DNA from 2 places in the Pseudarthrobacter sp. NPDC055928 genome. Region 1 is predicted to be linked to the other one. Evidence: riboswitches for the same ligand, from Rfam matches in the RefSeq annotation. Region 1 holds a riboswitch; the other holds the start of a gene.
The links. A riboswitch is a leader RNA that binds a small molecule or an ion and turns the genes downstream of it on or off. The one in region 1 is predicted to bind glycine.

Region 1 (3,542 bases):
TGCACTCGTGCGCCACCAGGCCGCTCTCCCCCGTGTAGAGGACCGGGAAGTGCTCATTCAGCCGCGAGGCGATGTAGTTCGCGGCGAGCAGCGCGGACTTGGTGGCTTCGGTCAGGCCCGCACCGCCCATCAGCTTCACGTACGCCCAGGAGATCGGCAGGACACCGGCGGAGCCGAAGCGGGAGGCCGAGATGGCAACACCGTGCCCTGTCTCGTGGGCGGCCTTGTTGGCATCTCCCGGCATAAACGGTGCCAGGTGCGCCTTGGCTGCGACCGGTCCGACGCCGGGTCCGCCCCCGCCGTGGGGGATGCAGAAGGTCTTGTGCAGGTTCAGGTGGGACACGTCGCCGCCGAACTTTCCGGGCTGGGCAAGCCCGACGAGGGCGTTGAGGTTGGCGCCGTCAACGTACACCTGGCCGCCCGCGGCATGGATGGCGTCGCAGACTTCTCGGACATCGGCGTCGTACACGCCGTGCGTGGATGGGTAGGTGATCATGATCGCGGACAGTGCGTCCTTGTGCAGCTCGATCTTGGCGTTGAGGTCGGCGTGGTCGATGGTGCCGTCGGCCGCCGTGGCCACCACAACCACCTTCATGCCGGCCAGAACGGCGGAGGCGGCGTTGGTGCCGTGGGCCGAGGCCGGGATCAGGCAGACGGTGCGCTGCGCCTCGCCGCGGGAGTGGTGGTAGCCGCGGATGGCCAGCAGCCCGGCGAGTTCGCCCTGGGAGCCGGCGTTGGGCTGGATGGACACCTGGTCGTAGCCGGTGATTTCGGCGAGGTCAGCTTCCAGGCCGGTGATGAGTTCGCGCCAGCCTTCGGTCTGGGAGTCCGGTGCGAACGGGTGGATGGAGGCGAATTCGGGCCAGGAGATGGCTTCCATTTCGGCGGTGGCGTTCAGCTTCATGGTGCACGAGCCCAGCGGGATCATGGTGCGGTCCAGCGCCAGGTCCCGGTCGGAGAGGCGGCGGATGTAGCGCAGCAGTTGGGTCTCGGAGCGGTGCGTGTTGAACACCGGGTGCTGCAGGTAGGAGGAGGTGCGCAGCACAGACTCCGGCAACTCGAAGCCGTCAGCCTGCACGACTGGACCGGCGCCAAAGGCGACGACGACCGCGGCGAGGACCTCCGGCGTCGTGGTTTCATCCACCGACACGCCCACGGTGTCCGCGTCGATGAAGCGCAGGTTGATTCCCCGCGCCTCGGCGGCCGTGATCACCTTGTGGGCCTTGCCGGGCACGCGGACGGTGAGGGTGTCGAAGAAGGAGTCGCTCACCAGTTCCCGGCCGGCGAACTTCAGCGTGGCGGCGAGGGCACGGGCGTTGCTGTGGACGGTCTCCGCTATCGCTTTGAGACCATCAGGACCGTGGTACACCGCGTACATCGAGGAGACGATGGCCAGCAGCGCCTGCGCCGTGCAGATGTTGGACGTGGCCTTCTCGCGGCGGATGTGCTGCTCGCGGGTCTGCAACGCCAGCCGGTACGCGGGCACCCCGGCGTTGTCCTTCGACACGCCGACGATGCGGCCCGGGAGGGTGCGTTCCATACCATCGCGGACGGCCAGGTAAGCGGCGTGCGGTCCCCCAAAGAACAACGGCACGCCAAAGCGCTGAGTGGAGCCGACGGCGATATCCGCGCCCTGCTCGCCCGGCGGGGTAATCAGGGTGAGGGCCAGGAGGTCGGCGGCAATGGTGACCCGGGCGCCGCGGTCCTTGGCCTCGGCGATAACGGCGGACTGGTCCCAGACCCGGCCGGAGACGCCGGGCTGCTGCAGGACCACGCCGTTGATGTCGCCGTCGGGCAACCCGTTGGTCAGGTCCGCGACCTGCACCTCGAAACCGAGCGCCTCAGCCCGGCCCAGCACGATGGCGATCGTCTGCGGGAGGCAGTCGGCGTCCAGGACGGTCTTGCCGTCCTTGGCAGTCTTGTTCTTATTGGCCCTGCGCATCAGAAGCACGGCTTCGGCGACGGCGGTGGCTTCGTCGAGCAGGGACGCGTTGGCGACCGGCAGGGCGGTGAGGTCCTGGACCATGGTCTGGAAGTTCAGCAGCGCTTCCAGCCGGCCCTGCGAGATCTCGGGCTGGTAGGGGGTGTAGGCGGTGTACCAAGCGGGGGCTTCGAGGATGTTGCGGCGAATCACCGGCGGGGTGACGGTGTCGTAGTAGCCCTGGCCGATCATCTGCACAGCGGTTTTGTTCTTGGCCGCGAGCTTGCGGAGCCCGCCGAGGACCTGGACTTCACTGAGTGCGCTGTCCAGGGTGAGGGGCTTTTCCTGGCGGATGGAATCAGGGACCGCGCTGTCAACGAGGCCATCAACGCTGTCGTAGCCGACGGCCTTGAGCATGGTGTCGATGTCGGACTGACGGCGGGCGCCGATATGGCGGTCTGCGAAGGTCGTTGGATTGGATTGAATGGTCATGAGGAACTCCAGGTCTGGCCGGCCACGGGTGGCACAACATGGTTGGGTTCCTCCCCGCTCTGTATTGGACCTGAGAGATTCCGCGAACGTGGTAGTCCGCTTGCACCGACGGTGAGCCCGGCTGCCCGGGCTGCTTTCCAGAGTTGCCTAGCCGTGGCGGTACGTGGGCCTGAGAGATTCCTGGGGAGGATTTGCTCCTACGGCGCCTGCCCGGTGATGACGGGAGGACTCTCCCGCCACGGTTCAAAAGGCTATTGAAATTTTAGGTGATTCGCTTCACACCGTAGATGAGGCACAAGGACGTACGCAAACGAGGTTTAGCACTTCTGTACCTTGTGAATATTCCCTTTCATCTACCCTCATTGATCAAGTCGGGCCGTACTTGTTGTACTGGCAGTCACCTGAATGCCCAAGGTCCCCTGGCCGCTTCCAAACCGACCAGCGGTAAAAACCCAGAACGAGGCCTTAATCGAATTATGTCGACGACAGAAGAAACCCAACAGTTAGATTCTCCACTTGCGCCGGAGTGGCTCACGGTTCCCAACGACTCAAACCACCTGAATCCCTCGATTTGGGCCCAAGGAGTGTCTCGATCGGAGGCAGGAGAAATTACAGTGGCCGGCCTGCCCGTCTCTGAGCTGGCTGAACAATTCGGGACTCCCGCATACATCGTCTCCGAGGACCACTTCCGCAGCCGTGCCCGGGCTTTCCGCGACGCGTTCAACGAGGCGTTTGCCTCTCTCTGCGGCGGAGTAGATGTCTATTACGCGGGAAAATCGTTCCTTTGCACAGAGGTAGCCAAGTGGGTGGCGCAGGAAGGGCTGCGACTGGACACGTGCTCAGCAGGCGAGCTGGCGCTGGCAGCCCGAGCAGGAATCGACGGTTCCAAGCTGGGTCTTCACGGCAATAACAAGTCTGACAGCGAGATAAACCGGGCGCTCGATATGCGCGTCGGGCGGATTGTCGTCGACAGCCTTCAGGAACTTGAGCGCGTCGCGGAGATTGCACGGGTTCGGGGCGTCCGGGCTCCCATCCTCTTGCGGCTTACCCCCGGCGTACACGCGGAAACGCATGAGTTCATTGCAACTGCCCATGAGGACCAGAAGTTCGGCTTGTCCATGGCTTCAGT
Region 2 (3,542 bases), on a different contig from region 1:
GTCCGCGATCAGTTCCCGCCAGCCTTCGGTCTGGGAGTCGGGCGCGAACGGGTGGATGGAGGCGAATTCCGGCCAGGAGATCGCTTCCATCTCGGCGGTGGCGTTCAGCTTCATGGTGCAGGAGCCCAGCGGGATCATGGTGCGGTCCAGCGCGAGGTCCCGGTCCGAAAGCTTGCGGATGTAGCGCAGCAGCTGGGTCTCGGAGCGGTGGGTGCTGAACACGGGGTGCTGGAGGTAGTCGGAGGAACGCTCGACGGCGGCATCCAGCTCGAACGCAGGGTCGGTGCCAGCGGCCGCGTCAACAGCCTCGGCACCAAAGGCGGCCAGTACGTCATCGACGATTGCCGGCGTCGTGGTTTCATCGGTGGAGAAGCCAACAGTGTTGGCATCGATGCTGCGCAGGTTGATGCCCTTGGCTTCGGCGGCGGCGACGATCGCGGCGGCCTTGCCCGGTACCGAAACGGTGACAGTGTCGAAGAAGCTGGTGTGGAGCACGTCCAGGCCGGCGGCTTTCAGGGACGCTGCGAGGGTCCTAGCGTGGTGGTGGGCGGCCTGCGCGATCGCCTTCAGGCCGTCCGGACCGTGGTACACGGCGTACATGGAGGCCACGATGGCCAGCAGTGCCTGCGCGGTGCAGATGTTGGACGTGGCCTTCTCGCGGCGGATGTGCTGCTCACGGGTCTGCAGCGCCAGGCGGTAGGCCGGCACGCCGGCGTTGTCCTTGGAGACCCCAACGAGGCGGCCCGGCATGGAGCGCTCGAGGCCCTTCTGCACTGCCATGTAGGCGGCGTGCGGGCCGCCGTAGAACAGCGGGACGCCGAAGCGCTGGGCAGAGCCGACGGCGATGTCGGCACCCTGCTCGCCGGGAGGCGTGATGAGGGTCAGTGCCAGCAGGTCCGCGGCCACGGTCACCAGGGCACCGCGGGACTTGGCGTCGGCGATCACGGCGGAGTGGTCGAAGACACGGCCGGAAACACCTGGCTGCTGCAGCACCACACCGTTGATGACGCCGTCGGGCAGGCCCTTGGAAAGGTCAGCGACCTCCACCTCGAAGCCCAGTGCCTCAGCACGCCCCTTCACGATGGCGATGGTCTGCGGCAGGCAGTCGGCGTCCAGGACGGTCTTGCCATCGCGGGCGTCCTTGTTCTTGTTGGCCCGGCGCATCATCAGCACGGCTTCAGCCACGGCGGTGGCTTCATCCAGCAGGGACGCGTTGGCGATGGGAAGGCCCACGAGGTCCTGGACCATGGTCTGGAAGTTCAGCAGCGCCTCAAGACGGCCCTGGGAGATCTCCGGCTGGTAGGGCGTGTACGCGGTGTACCAGGCCGGGCCCTCGAGGATATTGCGGCGGATCACCGGCGGCGTCACGGTGTCGTAGTAGCCCTGGCCGATCATCTGCACGGCGGTCTTGTTCTTGGCGGCGATCCTGCGCAGCTCGGCGAGCGTCTCAACCTCGCTCAAGGCTGCTGAGAGTTCCAGCGCGGAGTCCTGGCGGATGTCCTTCGGAACCGCGGTGTCTACCAGCGCATCGACGGTGTCGTAGCCGACGGCCTTAAGCATGGCGTCGACGTCAGCCTCACGGCGGGCACCGATGTGCCTGTCAACAAAGGGCGCAGAGGCTGAAGTAGCGGTAGCTGGGGCGGCGGAGGCCGGATAGACGGTCACAAGGAACTCCATAATTCAGGCGGCGAGGGTACGCCACATCGATTCGGGTTCCTCCCCGCTCTGTATTGGACCTGAGAGTTTCCGTGCGGTTCCGCTGCTGCGGGACAACACTTGCACCGTCGGTGAGCAGACCGGTCCGGGTGTTCCGGAACGAACCGGGACACCTCAGGCGGACAGCCTGCTACTTTCCAGAGTTGCCTCGCCGCGGCGGTACATGGGCCTGAGAGATTCCTGGGGAGGATTTGCTCCTACGGCGCCTGCTTGTACCTACTAGCAGAACTCTCCCGCCGCAGATCAAAGGCTTATTCATTTGGGATTGAGATTTGGCCGGTGACAGCCATCACCAATTGTCCTATGCCGCAGGCTTTCGGGCAAATGGTGACCGCATCACCACTTTGGACCGGCCTGGCGCCACTCAGCCCCTCAGCCGCTCTACCGCTGCGAGGAGTTCGGCAACGTCACCCTGCCTGCCGTCTGCATTGCCGGACGGCCCGCTCTCCCACATGGCGTTGAAGTACAAGCCGTCCCCCATGTACAGCACGGCCTTGGCCATCGCCTTGCCAACGTCCGCCCCGATCAACTCCAGCCACTGCTGCTGGATGGCGGCGAAACGACGGCGGGCCTCCTCGTGGGCTACCTCGGCCAGGCGGGTGGCGGCAACAAACGAACGGTCCATGGGGGTGTCCGACCAGAGTGAGGACCGGATGAAGTACGCCGCGGCACCCTCAGGCGCTGCCGCCATGGCCGCAAGGTCCTCACCGGCCAGGCGGTCCAGGCGCTCAAGGGTTGCGGTGATCAGCGTTTCCTTGTTCGGAAAGTGATACAGCAGGCCGCCCTTGGACACCCCGGCCTTTTTGGCAACTGCATCGAGGGTGGCAGCACGCTCCCCGACGTCGATGAGGAGTTCTTCAAAGGCGTCGAGGACGGCATCTCGCGCGACGGGTTTTCTGGCCATGGGTCCAATCATGCATCCTAAGGGTCCCCCATTTCTTAACTATACCGTCCAGACGGTACAGTTATTGTCATGACCACGTCCGCAACCTCCCGCCAGAACACCCGCAGCACGCCACCCACCACCGCATCAATACCCGCCGGCACTTCCGGGCAGTGGCGGGACTGGCTCGCTCTGGGGCTGCTCATGTTTCCGGTACTCCTGGTTGCCGTGGACAACACGGCGCTGACGTTTGCGCTGCCTGCCATCGCGAGAAGCCTGGAGACCTCAGGCGTCCAGCTGCTGTGGATTGTGGACGCCTATCCCCTCGTGCTTGCCGGGCTGCTGGTTGCCATGGGCAGCCTGGGTGACCGGATTGGACGCCGGCGGCTGCTGCTGGTCGGCAGTGTCGGTTTCGCGGCAGTCTCGGCGGCCACAGCATTCGCCCCGAGCCCCGAGTGGCTCATAGCCGGCAGGGCGGCGTTGGGATTCTTCGGGGCCATGCTGATGCCGTCCACCCTGTCCCTCATCCGCAATATCTTCCCGGACCCCAACCGGCGCCGGCTGGCCGTGGCCATCTGGGCGGCCGGCTTTTCCGGCGGCGCCGCGCTGGGGCCGATCTTCGGTGGCTGGCTGGTGGAGCAGTTCTGGTGGGGCGCCATCCTTTTGGTCGCCGTACCCATCATGCTGCCCCTCCTGGCCTTCGGTCCCGCCTTCATCCCGGAGTCCAAGGACCCACACCCCGGGCGGGTTGACGTGCCGAGCATCCTGCTTTCCCTGTTGGTGATGGTGCCCGTTGTTTATGGCATCAAAGAACTTGCCACTGAAGGCATAGGGACGCTTCCGCTGCTCGTCATAGGGTTTGGCCTTGCCATGGGATTCGTCTTTGTCCGCCGGCAACTGCGGCTGGCGAGCCCCCTCCTGGACATGTCCCTGTTCCGCAACA

Region 2: linked by a shared signal. The riboswitch ahead of gcvP (aminomethyl-transferring glycine dehydrogenase) and the one ahead of gcvP (aminomethyl-transferring glycine dehydrogenase) in region 1 are both predicted to bind glycine.

Annotation. Positions count from the first base shown of each region.
Region 1 is NZ_JBHJZH010000006.1:204,845-208,386, reverse strand. It holds gene gcvP (aminomethyl-transferring glycine dehydrogenase) at 1-2,413, opposite strand, end outside; glycine riboswitch at 2,561-2,659, opposite strand; gene lysA (diaminopimelate decarboxylase) at 2,890-3,542, shown strand, end outside.
Region 2 is NZ_JBHJZH010000008.1:810-4,351, reverse strand. It holds gene gcvP (aminomethyl-transferring glycine dehydrogenase) at 1-1,677, opposite strand, end outside; glycine riboswitch at 1,864-1,962, opposite strand; gene ACFC25_RS11515 (TetR/AcrR family transcriptional regulator) at 2,081-2,620, opposite strand; gene ACFC25_RS11510 (MFS transporter) at 2,690-3,542, shown strand, end outside.